DNA from 4 places in the Thauera sp. WH-2 genome. Region 1 is predicted to be linked to each of the others. Evidence: predicted binding sites of a transcription regulator. Region 1 holds the regulator's gene; each other region holds the start of a gene.
What was found. Region 1 encodes sigma-54, which starts transcription at its own class of promoters, with help from an activator protein. Its sites were predicted from a motif close to TGGCACGCTTNCTGCTNA; they were not measured.

Region 1 (3,159 bases):
GCGCGCGGACGGCGGGCAGATCACCCTGGACGGGAAGGATCTGACCCATCTGCCGATCCACGCCCGCGCACGCCTGGGCCTTTCCTACCTCCCGCAGGAGATGAGCGTCTTCCGCAAGCTCACCGTGGCCGAGAACATCCAGGCGGTGCTCGAGCTGCAGGGGCTGGACAAGCGCAAGGTCGGCGAGCGGCTCGAAGAGCTGCTGATCGAACTCGGCATCCACCACCTGCGCGACAGCACCGCGATCTCGCTGTCGGGCGGCGAGCGCCGCCGCTGCGAGATCGCCCGGGCGCTGGCCACCGATCCGCGCCTGATCCTGCTCGACGAACCCTTCGCCGGCGTGGACCCGATCGCGGTCATCGACATCCAGAAGATCATCCGCTTCCTGAAGGAGCGCGGCATCGGCGTGCTGATCACCGACCACAACGTACGCGAGACGCTCGGTATCTGCGATCGCGCCTACATCATCAGCGAAGGCCGTGTGCTCGCCAGTGGCGCACCGACCGAGATCATCGAGAACGAGCAGGTGCGCCAGGTCTACCTTGGCGAGCACTTCCGGCTCTGACTGCGCGCCCCTGCTCACGCCATGAAGCCCAGCCTCCAGCTCAAGCTCTCGCAGCACCTCACACTGACGCCGCAACTGCAGCAGTCGATCAAGCTGCTGCAGCTATCGACGATCGAGCTGAATCAGGAGATCGAGCGCTTCCTGCTGGAAAACCCGATGCTCGAGCGCGAGGAGGGCGAAGGCGAGTTCCTGCCCGCCGCCGCAAGCACGCCCAGCGAACAATCCCACCAGGAAGCACCGCAGGGCGAAGGCCCCGCCGAATCCGGCAGCGAGGCTCTGCAGCACGAAGGCGGAGAGGGCAGCAGCGAGGATGAGAGCATCGACTGGTCCAGCGTGGGCACCGGGGCCTCCAGCCGCAGCGAGGACGATGAGGACATCGATTATCAAGAGTTTCAGGCCGCCGGCATCTCGCTGCGCGACCACCTCGATCAGCAGATCGCCCTGTCGCCGCTGTCGGATCACGACCGCGCGCTGGTGCGATTCATCGTCGAGGCGCTGGACGATGACGGCTATCTGCACCAGCCGCTTGAGGAACTACTCGAACTGCTGCCGCCCGAATCGGGCATCGAACTCGAAGACCTGAGCATTGCCCTGCACCATGTGCAGAACCTCGAACCAGCGGGCATCGGCGCGCGCTCGCCGCAGGAATGTCTCGCGCTGCAGTTGCGCACACTGCCAGAGTGCGCGACGCGAGCACTCGCCCTCGAGGTCGCCACCAAGCACCTGGAACTGCTCGCCGAACGCAACTTCGCCAAACTGAAGAAGCTCACTGGCTCGGACGACGAAGCGCTGCGCGCGGCGCACGCACTGATCTGCAGCCTCGACCCGCACCCCGGCTCGCGCTATTCCACCAGCGAGACACGCTATGTGCTGCCCGACGTGGTCGTACGCAAGGTGCGCGGGCGCTGGTCGGTCAGTCTCAACCAGGACGCCATGCCGCGCCTGCGCATCAACCGCCTGTACGCCAGCCTGCTGCAGCAGAACCGCGGCCAGGGCGGCGGACTGGGCGGCCAGTTGCAGGAGGCACGCTGGCTGATCCGCAACGTGCAGCAACGCTTCGACACCATCCTCCGCGTTTCCCAGGCCATCGTTGACCAGCAGCGGCAGTTCTTCGATCATGGCCCTGTGGCCATGCGCCCGCTCACGCTGCGGGAGATCGCCGACCAGCTTGAACTGCACGAGTCGACCATTTCGCGCGTGACCACGCAAAAGTACATGGCGACACCGCGCGGCGTGTTCGAGCTCAAGTATTTCTTCGGCAGTCATGTCGCCACCGACACCGGTGGGGCGGCCTCTTCCACGGCGATTCGCGCGCTGATTCGCCAGTTGGTGGAAGCCGAAGACAGCAAGAAACCGCTGTCCGACGCCAAGATTGCCGAGATTCTAGGCCAGCAGGGTATCGTGGTCGCACGGCGCACCATCGCCAAGTATCGCGAATCCCTCAATATCCCGCCGGTCAGCATGCGCAAATCCATCTGACAACCACAGGAGTCACCATGAATCTCAACATCACCGGGCATCATGTCGAAGTTACCCCGGCCATCCGCGACTACGTCACCTCCAAGCTCGATCGCGTCATCCGCCACTTCGACAACGTCACCAGCGTTGCGGTAATCCTCTCCGTCGAGAAGCTCAAGCAGAAGGCCGAAGTGACCCTGCACGTGCGCGGCAAGGACATCTTCGTTGAAAGCGACGATGCCGACCTGTACGCCGCCATCGACTCGATGACCGACAAGCTCGACCGCCAGGTGCAGAAATACAAGCAGAAGATGGCCGAGCACAACCACGAGTCGCTGAAGCACCAGACCCCCGAGGACTGAGCCTTTCGTTACAGCCCCATGACCGGGGCGCGGTTGTGGTTATAATGCGCGCGTTTTGACGACGCCTGCGGCGCCCGCCCCGGAACGACAGTCGCCCCGGCGACCTGGAAGACCGGGGCGTCGTGTTTGCACACCTGCGAATGAGCCTGATATCCCAACTCCTGCCACTTCCCAATGTGGTGGTCGACCTCGACGCCAGCAGCAAGAAGCGCGTCTTCGAGCAGGCCGGCCTGCTTTTCGAGAACAACCAGGGCATCGGTCGCAGCACCGTTTTCGACAGCCTGTTCACCCGCGAACGCCTGGGCTCCACCGGCCTCGGGCAGGGCATCGCGATCCCGCACGGCCGCATCAAGGGCCTCAAGGATGCAGCGGGCGCCTTCCTGCGCCTGGCCACGCCAGTCCAGTTCGATGCGCCGGACGGCCGCCCGGTCAGCATGCTGTTCGTACTGCTCGTGCCCGAACAGGCCAACGAGACACACCTGCAGTTGCTCTCCGAACTTGCGCAGATGTTCAGCGATCGCGCATTCCGCGAAGCGCTGCTGAATGCGCCGGATGCGGCACACATCCACCAGATGTTCATGAACTGGGGCGCCCATGCGGCAGACCAGCCTGACCCGGCTGTATGAGACCCATCGCGACAGTCTCAGCCTGATCCACGTCAGCGGGCCGCTCGAGGCCCGCCTCAGCGTGGGCGAAGAGCGCATCTGGCCGGCTGATCTGGTCGGCCACCTCAATCTGATCCACCCCACCCGACTGCAGGTGCTCGGCAGCGCC
Region 2 (3,159 bases), on a different contig from region 1:
GCCGCTCGCCGTCCAGCACATCGTGCGCTCCTTCGATCCGTGCATGTCGTGCACGGTGCATTGACCGAACCGCCCGTCTGCCCGACCGGAGACCCGATCATGTCCCAGGACGACAGCCCGACCCCGCCGCTGCAGCACACCGCCCACCCCGGCGAACTCGTCGGCGTGAGCGAGGACGTGTGGCTGGAGGTCATCGACAAGATGGACGAGGTGTACTCCGACCTGCTGCAGTACGAGGTCGCGCTCGAGCAGAAGAACGCCAAGCTCGAAGAGTCACAGCAGTTCATCTTCTCGGTGCTCACCTCAATGTCCGACATCATGCTGGTGTGCGACCGCAACGGCGTGATCCAGGACGCGAACCGCTCGCTCGAGGCCTTCTGCGGGCGCAGCATCGACGACCTGCGCGGCACGCCGATGATGGAACTGTTCGCGGATCCGCAAGCCGCCGCCGAGGCGCGCCGACGCCTGCTCGAACAAGGTCCCAGGGAAGTGCATGACTGCGAGCTGCCGCTGCGCGCGCGTGACGGCAGCGCCGTGCCGGTGTCGCTGAACTGTACGCCGCGCTTCAGCGCCGTCGGCAAGTCGCTCGGCATGGTCATCACCGGGCGGCCGGTTGGGGAGCTGCGTCGTGCCTACGAGGCGCTGCATCAGGCGCATGAAGATCTCAAGCGCACCCAGCAGCAGTTGCTCCATGCCGAGAAGATGGCCTCGCTCGGACGCCTGGTTGCAGGCGTCGCGCACGAACTCAACAACCCGATCAGCTTCGTCCTCGGCAACGTGCATGCGCTACGCCGCTACGCCGAGCGCCTCTCCGAATATATCGGCCACATTCACGGCGGCGCCGGTGCCAAGGAGATCGACGAGGCGCGACGTACGCTGCGCATCGACCGCATCCTCGCCGACCTGCCCTCGCTGATCGAGGGCACCCTCGAAGGCGCCGAGCGCACGCGGGCGATCGTCGACGGTCTGAAACGCTTCTCCGTGATGGACCGCGGCGAGGCCGAAGACTTCGATCTGGTCGCGGTCATCGAGCGCGCAGTGCGCTGGGTGTGCAAGGCCGCACGCGAGAGCTTCCGCGTCGAACTCGCGTTACCGCGGTCCATACCGCTGCACGGATCGTCCGGGCGCATCCAGCAGGTCGTCACCAACCTGATCGAGAACGCCTGGGCCGCCGCCACCCAGGGCGACGGCCCGCCCACCCTTCGCATCGGCGCCACGCTCCGCGAGGGCGAGGTGGAACTGCGCTTTCACGACAACGGGCCGGGTATCCCCGAGGCGGTGATCGGCCGCATCTTCGACCCCTTCTTCACCACCAAGCCGGTAGGCAAGGGCACCGGGCTCGGGCTGTCGATCAGCTATGGCATCGTCGAGCGCCATGGCGGGCAACTGCTGGCCGAAAACGCCCCGCAGGGCGGCGCAGTCCTGGTGCTGACACTGCCCCTGGCTGGAACGCAGGACAAGGGCACACCTGGTCAATCGGCTGCCGGTGACGCCCAGTAACCGGAAAGCATTCGACCATCTCTTGAACACTGCAGGCACTGCAGCCTGCGGATTCCAGGTCCGACGCAGACCTGGCACGCATCTTGATAGCAGTCATGCGTCCTCGCTGACTCAGCCTTGTTCTTCGACCGCACGCCGCAAAGGAATCACACTCATGCACGCCACCTGTCGCAACTTCGTCCGGCCGCTGACCCTCCTGGCCCTCCTCTCGGCTACCGCACCGGTATTCGCCCACCCTGGCCACGACGCTGCCAGCCTCGCAAGCGGCCTCTCCCACCCGATCGGCGGTCTGGACCACCTGCTCGCAATGCTGGCCGTCGGCCTGTTCGCCGCCCGCCAGCAGAAGCGCGCACGCTGGATGCTCCCTGCCAGCTTCGTGCTGGCGATGCTCGCCGGCGCAACCCTCTCGGCCCTCGCCATCGAATTGCCTGCAGTGGAAGCCGGCATCGCCGCCTCGGTGCTGGTCCTCGGCCTGCTGATCGCCTTCCTGGCCCGCCTGCCGCTCCCCGCCGCGCTTCCGCTGGTCACCGGCTTCGCGCTTTTCCACGGCCATGCACACCACGCCGAAATGGGCGATGGCTCGGTGCTCGCGTACACCCTTGGCTTCGCCCTCGCCACCGCCGCCCTTCACCTGATCGGCTTTGCGCTCGCCCGACTCGTTCCGGACAGCGCGCTCGGCCGCACGGTGCTGCGCATCAGCGGCGGCGCCATCGCCGGCACCGGCGCCCTGCTGTTGGGCGCCTGAGACCGCCTTCGGGCGCCCAAAACCGGGAGCAGGGCCTCTCTCTCACCCCCTCGGCCAACCGGTCTTGCGCTCACCCGCCACCCGCTTCCACGGGTGGCGGGTTTCTTTTATGTCTGCACGCAGCCGTGGCGCAGTGGTTGCCCGATCACGGCTTCACGGGGAGAATCGCGCCTTTGCGTGCCGCGCCGCAGCGTAAAGTCGGTTCACGGGCGCACGCCCATGCGGGTGCAGGCGCTCTTTCCCAGTCCTTTCCGAGTCGGATCATGAACAAATTCTCTTCCCTGCTGATGCTCTCCCTCACCGCCGGCGCCCTGCTGACCGGTTGCGGCAACAACGACAGCGCCCCCGCCGCGCAGTCCGCCGCCCCCGCGCCGACCGCCCCCACGAAGATCGTCATCGGCCTCGACGACAACTTCCCGCCGATGGGTTTCCGCAACGAGAAGAACGAACTCGTCGGCTTCGACATCGACCTCGCCAAGGAAGCCGCCAAGCGCCTCGGTATCGAAGTCGAGTTCAAGCCGATCGACTGGAGCGCCAAGGAGGCGGAGCTGAATGGCAAGCGCGTCGACGCGCTGTGGAACGGCCTCACCATCACCGAAGAACGCCGGAAGAACATCGGCTTCACCACCGCCTACATGGAAAACCACCAGATCATCGTGGTGCCCGCCAACTCGGCGGTGAAGACCAAGGCCGACCTCGCCGACAAGACCATCGGCATCCAGGACGGCAGCAGCGCGATCGACGCGGTGCAGAAGGACCCGATCGCGGCTTCCTTCAAGGAGCTGAAGAAGTTCGGCGACAACGTCACCGCGCTGATGGACCTGACCACCGGCCGCCTGGACGCCGTGGTGCTGGACGAGGTCGTGGGCCGCTACTACACCGCCAAGAAGCCCGGCGACTACGTGGTGCTCGAC
Region 3 (3,159 bases), on a different contig from region 1:
GGTGTGCTTCTTCACCTCGTCGAGGGAGAACAGGCCCTTCTCCTTGATCGCCTTAACGATGGTTCCCTTGCACACGCCGTTGCAGCCGCACACCTCGGCGCTGTCGGGCATGGTGGCGGCGCGGTTCTCGCCCTTGTGGCCGGCGTCGCCCAAGCGGTTCTGGCCGAACATGAGCTGGCCGCGCAGCTCATGAACGCTCTGGCGGTCCTTCATGAGCTGGAAGTACCAGGAACCGTCGGCGGTGTCGCCGTACAGCACCGAGCCGACGATGCGGTCGTCCTTGAGCACCACCCGCTTGTACACGCCGCCCAGCTTGTCGTGCAGCACGATGTCCTCGGTGCCCGGGCCGCCACTGAAGTCGCCCGCCGAGAACACGTCGATGCCAGTCACTTTGAGCTTGGTGGAGGTCACCGAGCCGAGGTAGCGCCCAATGCCATGGTTGGCGAGGTGGTTGGCGCACACCTTGCCCTGCTCGAACAGCGGCGCCACCAGGCCGTAGGCGACGCCACGGTGCGCCACGCACTCACCGACCGCGTAGATGCGCGGATCGGTGACGGTCTGCAGGGTGTCGGAGACGTGGATGCCACGCACCCGCCCGCTGCCGCAGTACAGGCCGGCCGACTCGGCGAGCGCGTAGTTGGGCCGGATGCCTGCAGCGACCACCACCAGGTCGGCGGCGATCTCCATGCCGTCCTTGAAGCGCACCGAACCCACGCGCCCGGCACCCCCGGCACCCTCCTCGCCGCCGGTGTCGCCATGGGCGCTGCGCGCCGGCAGCAGCGCCTCGGTCTGGCGTGCGAGCAGGAACTTCATGCCCTTGGCTTCGAGCGAGGCCTGCAGCATGTCGGCTGCCACCTTGTCGAGTTGGCGCTCCATGATCCAGTCACCGATGTGCACCACGGTCACGTCCATGCCACGCAGCATCAGCCCATTGGCGGCCTCCAGGCCGAGCAGGCCGGCACCGATGACGACCGCGTGGCGGTACTTGCCGGCGGCCTCGATCATCGCCTCGGTATCGGCGATGTCGCGATAACCGAGCACGCCAGGCAGATCGTTGCCGGGGATGGGCGGGATGAAGGGCGTTGAGCCGGTAGCGAGCAGCAGCCGATCGTAGTCGGCCTCGGTGACGCTGCCGTCCTTGGCTTCGGCGACCACCCTGCGCCTCACCCGGTCGATCTTCGTCACCGTGCTGCCCGCATGCAGCTTGATGCCGTTGTCGCGGTACCAGTCGAGATCGTTGAGCATGATCTCGGGCAGGGTCATCTCGCCTGCCAGCACCGGCGAGAGCAGGATGCGGTTGTAGTTGCCGTGCGGCTCGGCACCAAACACGGTGATGTCGTAGAGGTCGGGCGCGAGCTTGATCAGCTCTTCGATCGTGCGCACGCCGGCCATACCGTTGCCGACAAGGACGAGTTTCATCTTCTTCATGGTGCTTCTCCGCGACAAGGCCAGTACGTTCGAAACGGAAACGGCGCCCACTCCGCCCAGCCCTTTGGGCCGTAGCGGAATGGACGCCGTTGTCCTGAAGCTGGAAAGTTCTGGGCAGCGCTCGCTGCCGGGTGCCCGACCGCCTTTGGCCGGTTGCTGAACACTTCAAAGCATCAAACATGCCAAGCCGGGCAGGCCGCAGCACAGGCCCGGAATCCGGGGCATAGATCCGGTTTCTGCGCTGCAGCTCGCACGAACGTCCGGCCTCGCAACGTCTTCGACCGCACTGCTGCAGTGCAGCAGTCAAGCCCCGATGCACGCCGATGGTGCAATCCGCACCAGCAGCTCAGGCGCGCATGGCTCACGCCCCGCAACGCAATGCCGCGGCTGGAGCCCAGCCATCGCAACGCAGCAGGCTGTCCTCAGCTCCGCCCCGGCAGAAATGCCTCCATCGCGAGCGCGGCCTCGGCAACCTCGACGATGCGGCGCCCCTGGTTCATCGCCGTCTGCCGCAGCAGGCGGTAGGCCTCATCCTCGGCGAGCCCCTGGTGGCGCATCAGCACCCCCTTCGCGCGCTCGACGAGCTTGCGCTCCTCCAGGCTCGCACGTACGGCAGCGAGTTCGTCACTCATCGCCTGCAGCCGGCGCGACTGCGCATGCAGTACATCGACGATCGAAGCGGCCAGACGGCGCCCCATCGGATCGGGCACCGCGGGCCTGCCCGCCCCGCCCTCCAGCCCACCATCCAGCCCGCCGAACTCACCGGCGCATCCTTCCTCCGCCCCTTCTTCACCCATGCGCACGCCGGGCGTGGCCCCTGCGGCGTCCAGTCCCACCAGTCCGTCCAGTGCAGATGCGAGCCGCTGCGGGTCATCCGGATCTGCCTGCAGGGCCTCGCTGCGCCGCAGGCATTCCGTCCTCAGTGCCACACCAAGCAGCACTTCGACCTCCCGCACGCGGTCGAGGCGCAGCGAGCAGCAGGCAAACCAGTCCTGGGCCCGCTCGGGCACGCCCGCAGCATCCTGCCCATCTGCAAGCAGCTTGCGGCGCAGGCGCTCCAGTTCGACGAGCGGCATCGCCTGCTGCACGCCCCGCCAGGCCGTCCGCACATCCTCCGGAGAAAAGGCCTCGAAGCGCTGGAAGCACGCCTCCTGGCCCTCGATCAGGTACAGCAGCGGCGGGCCATCCACTGCCGGATCGGCCTTCGCAGCAAACACTGCAGTGCCCAGCGCACGCTCCTGGCCAGCGAGTTCCTTGCCCTGCATGAGGTTGAACAGCGCCACGAGCAGCCGTGAAATCGCGGGATCAGCTGCCACGTCCGCCGCCTCGAACACCAGCGCCAGCAGGGCGGCGATGGTCCGCCTGAAGTGCGCTGTCGCCTCGGCGACTGAGCAGCGCTGGCGCACGATCGCCTCGCGCAGATCGGGGAGCATGTCGACGCGGTGCAGCGCAAGGGCGATACGGGTAAACAGCCGAGCGCCGCCGGCCACAGCGAAACCTGGCACGGCGTCACGGATCTCCGGCCGCCCCAGCCAGGCGCGCACGGCCGCCTCCGCGCTGCGGCTTGCCTCGGCATGCTCTTTCCGCTCCGGACCGAAGCGCACGCCCGCGGAAGCCAGAAAAAGGTTCGAGGCGCCGCGCTCGCCTTGCAGGCGGTGCACGAGTTCGCCCACGAGCTGGACGAGCTCGCAGCTGCGCGCAAGCTGTTCCAGCTCGTGGATCTCGCTGCGA
Region 4 (3,159 bases), on a different contig from region 1:
GTCGTGCGATCGTGGAGGCCGGTGCAGCCGGCCAGGGAGATGCAGGCCATCGCCGTGGCCCGGAGCAGGAGCGTGGCGGGGCGGCGGTGGCCGGTGAGGTGGTGGCCGGTGAGGTGGGCACGGTGCTGTTCAGGCATATGGCAGCTCGATTCGGAAATGCGCCCCGCAGGCGCTCGGGAGAGCACGTACCCTGCCCTGGTGGGCCGTGACGAATTCACGCACGATGGCCAGGCCGATCCCGTTGCCCTGGACCGGGGCGGGGGGATTGTGGCGTCCCTGATAGAAGGGTTCGAATACGCGTTCGAGTTCGTCGGGGTCGATGCCCGGTCCTTCGTCCAGACAGTCGACGACGACCTGTTCGCCGTCGCTGCCGGCGAGCAGTTCGATGCGCCCGCCCATCGGGCTGAAGGCGATGGCGTTGGTCAGCAGGTTGGCGAAGGCGATGCGCAGCTTGCCGGCATCGGCGCGCACGGCCGGGGCGTCGCCACGGACATGGATGCTGACCTCCCGGCTCTCGGCAAGCAGGCGCTGTTCGGCGCCGACCTCACGCAGCAGCGGCAGCAGGGCGGTGTCACGCAGATCCAGCCTGCGCGCATCGAACTGGCTCGCGTTGTATTGCAGGAGCTGCTCGATGCGTGACTGCAGCGCCTGCGTACTGTGTTCCAGAATGCTCGCGACCTCGCGCTGGCGCGCGTCGAGCTCGCCGAGCACGCCGTCGGAGAGCAAGGCGATGCCTTCGCGTAGCGAGGCCAGCGGGGTTTTAAGCTCGTGCGAGACGTGGCGCAGCACCCGGTTGCGGTTCGCTTCCAGTTCGGCGAGGCGCAGGCGCAGCCAGTCGAGGCGTTCGCCGAGCTGGCGCAGGTCGGCCGGGCCGGCGATGCGGATCGGCTCACTGAGCCGGTTCTCGCCGAGCGCACCGATCGCCTGCTCGATACGCACGAGGGGGCGCAGCAACCACCAGGCGCTCGCCGCGGCGAGCAGGGCGGAGACGGTGAGCGCGATGGCAATCTGGAGGATCACGCTGTCGCGGGCCGCGTCCAGGGCCTGCAACAGCGACTGGTTGCGCTGCGCGAGATGTGCGCGCAGCTGCCGGTCCAGCGCTGTGGCCTGTACGGACAGGGCGGTGAAGTCCTCGTCGAGGAGTGGCATGGGGGCGCCGCCCTGTCCGGCGAGGATGGTGCGGTGGATGCGCATCGCAGCCTCACGCCAGGCAGCGAGGGGCCCGGAAGGGCTTCCCGCGCTGGATTCGAGGGTGGCGATCGTGATCTGGGCGTCGTCGAGCGCTACCTGGAAGCGCTCGACGAGCGCGTGGTCACCGAGCACGATGAACTGGCGCGCCGCACGCTCGAGATCGACGCTGCGCTCGGACAGTCTTGCGGTAGCGGCGCTCAGCGTCAGTGCGGTGTGGTTTTCATCATGGATCCGGTGGGCCAGGGCTTCGATGCTCAGCCACCCACTCACCGTGATGGTGCTCAGGATGCCGGCCACCAGCAGGAAGCCAAGCAACAGGATGGCGCGGAAGGACAGGCGTGGCATGGAAGCTGCTCTGCGGAAAACGGTGGGGTTTGCTTGAACGCGCGCCCACTCCACGCTTCGTTCGATTCATGACGATCGAGTGGCGCAGGAGCAGCCGACCCGCGCGAGTCTAGGCCAGGAAACGCCCCGGGCAGAGCGTGCAAATGCAAGCCAACGTAAGCGCCGTGCGGGTGTCGCCTGCGGGCGACATGTGCAAGCGCCGGCGCTTCAGCGGCTTGCGTGTCCACGCAGAAAAACTGTCGCCATCGCCCGACAGTTCTTCCCCTGCAGCCTGGATGAGGCTCCGTCCCGCGCCGGACTGCGGTTGCCAAGTATCTGAGCACAATGCCGATTTCTGCGCAGGCATGGTGTTTGCTAGAAGGGTATGGTCTGTAGCGCCAGGGCTGCAGCCCCGACTCAAGGAGAAATCATGTTCAACAAGCCCAATCTGTTCCACAAAAGCAGCGAAACCGCCTCCAGCCGCAGCAACGGGCGCCCGGTGGGGAGCGGCACCGCTGCCAGTTCAGCGACGGCTTTCGGTGAGCGCCAGTCTTCCGCGGCCACGCCGGAGACCGCCCGCACCAGCCCGCAAACAGGCACCACGGCCGGGCGCGACGACGTCGGCGAGCGGTTGGAGGAAAAGGCGGGTGCGCCTGCCGCAGAGGGCACGGGGGAGAGCCGCCTGATCGTTGGCCCGGAGGTAAAGCTCAAGGGCGCCGAGATCCTGGATTGCGACACGCTGGTGGTGGAAGGTCGGGTCGAGGCCACGATGGACAGCCGTGTGCTGCGCATCGCGGAGAAGGGCGCCTACAAGGGTACGGTCGGCATCGACATTGCCGAGATCCACGGCCACTTTGAGGGCGAGCTCACGGCGCGCAAGCAACTGCTGATTCACGCCACCGGGCGCGTGAGCGGCAAGATCCGCTACGGCAAGATCCTGATCGAGGAAGGCGGGGAGTTGTCGGGCGATGTGCAGGCGCTGAGCGCCGTCGCCAAGGAGGGGTTGCGCGCGATCGAAGGCAAACCTGCCGAGCCGCGCCCACTCGCCGCCGTGGCGGGCTGAGGCGACACTCAGCGAGATCGGGTGGCCTCGTTGGGCGGGGGGCGGACCGCCGCGGCGAGTTGCTGGGGCGTCCAGGTCCAGTGCTTTTCCCAGGCGGTGCGCACGAGGTTGGGGTACTGCGGTTTGCCCAGGCTGCCGTTGTAGCGGCCGAGGGCGCGGAAGAGGTCACCCTTCTCGATGTCGAGGTAGTGGCGCAGGATGGTGCAGCCGTAACGCAGGTTGGTGCGCATGTGAAAGAGGTTGTCGTCCTCGCGGCCGATGACCTTGATCCAGAATGGCATTACCTGCATGTAGCCGCGTGCACCTGCCGACGAGATCGCGTATTTCCGGAAGGCGCTCTCGACCTGGATCAGGCCGAGCACCATCTGCGGGTCCAGCCCGGCACGGGTGGCCTCGTAGTGGATGCTGGTGAGGAGTTCCGTGCGGTAGGCCTCGTCCGGGATGCGCTTCGCCAGCCGGCGTGACATCTCGGCGAGCCATTGCGCGCGCTCGCCAGCATCCGGAATCGGCAGCGTCGGTGCCGCGGCATCGCTGACTGCGGCATATAGCGCGGCGCGTACGCTCGCGGCCATGGGCTCGTA

Region 2: the regulator sigma-54 is predicted to act here: its motif matches at 1,573-1,590, upstream of ACNKW1_RS10100 (HupE/UreJ family protein).
Region 3: the regulator sigma-54 is predicted to act here: its motif matches at 1,596-1,613, upstream of nirB (nitrite reductase large subunit NirB).
Region 4: the regulator sigma-54 is predicted to act here: its motif matches at 1,877-1,894, upstream of ACNKW1_RS05195 (bactofilin family protein).

Annotation. Positions count from the first base shown of each region.
Region 1 covers NZ_JBLWFG010000003.1:12,005-15,163, forward strand. Annotated here, with positions in the region: gene lptB (LPS export ABC transporter ATP-binding protein) at 1-565, shown strand, start outside; gene ACNKW1_RS06605 (RNA polymerase factor sigma-54) at 587-2,044, shown strand; gene hpf (ribosome hibernation-promoting factor, HPF/YfiA family) at 2,062-2,385, shown strand; gene ptsN (PTS IIA-like nitrogen regulatory protein PtsN) at 2,526-3,011, shown strand; gene hprK (HPr(Ser) kinase/phosphatase) at 2,980-3,159, shown strand, end outside.
Region 2 covers NZ_JBLWFG010000005.1:95,101-98,259, reverse strand. Annotated here, with positions in the region: gene ACNKW1_RS10110 (nickel-dependent hydrogenase large subunit) at 1-64, shown strand, start outside; gene ACNKW1_RS10105 (sensor histidine kinase) at 100-1,500, shown strand; gene ACNKW1_RS10100 (HupE/UreJ family protein) at 1,655-2,245, shown strand; gene ACNKW1_RS10095 (amino acid ABC transporter substrate-binding protein) at 2,509-3,159, shown strand, end outside.
Region 3 covers NZ_JBLWFG010000004.1:89,763-92,921, forward strand. Annotated here, with positions in the region: gene nirB (nitrite reductase large subunit NirB) at 1-1,428, opposite strand, end outside; gene ACNKW1_RS08575 (nitrate- and nitrite sensing domain-containing protein) at 1,851-3,159, opposite strand, start outside.
Region 4 covers NZ_JBLWFG010000002.1:207,878-211,036, reverse strand. Annotated here, with positions in the region: gene ACNKW1_RS05205 (hypothetical protein) at 1-137, opposite strand, end outside; gene ACNKW1_RS05200 (ATP-binding protein) at 130-1,536, opposite strand; gene ACNKW1_RS05195 (bactofilin family protein) at 1,946-2,578, shown strand; gene ACNKW1_RS05190 (lytic transglycosylase domain-containing protein) at 2,587-3,159, opposite strand, start outside.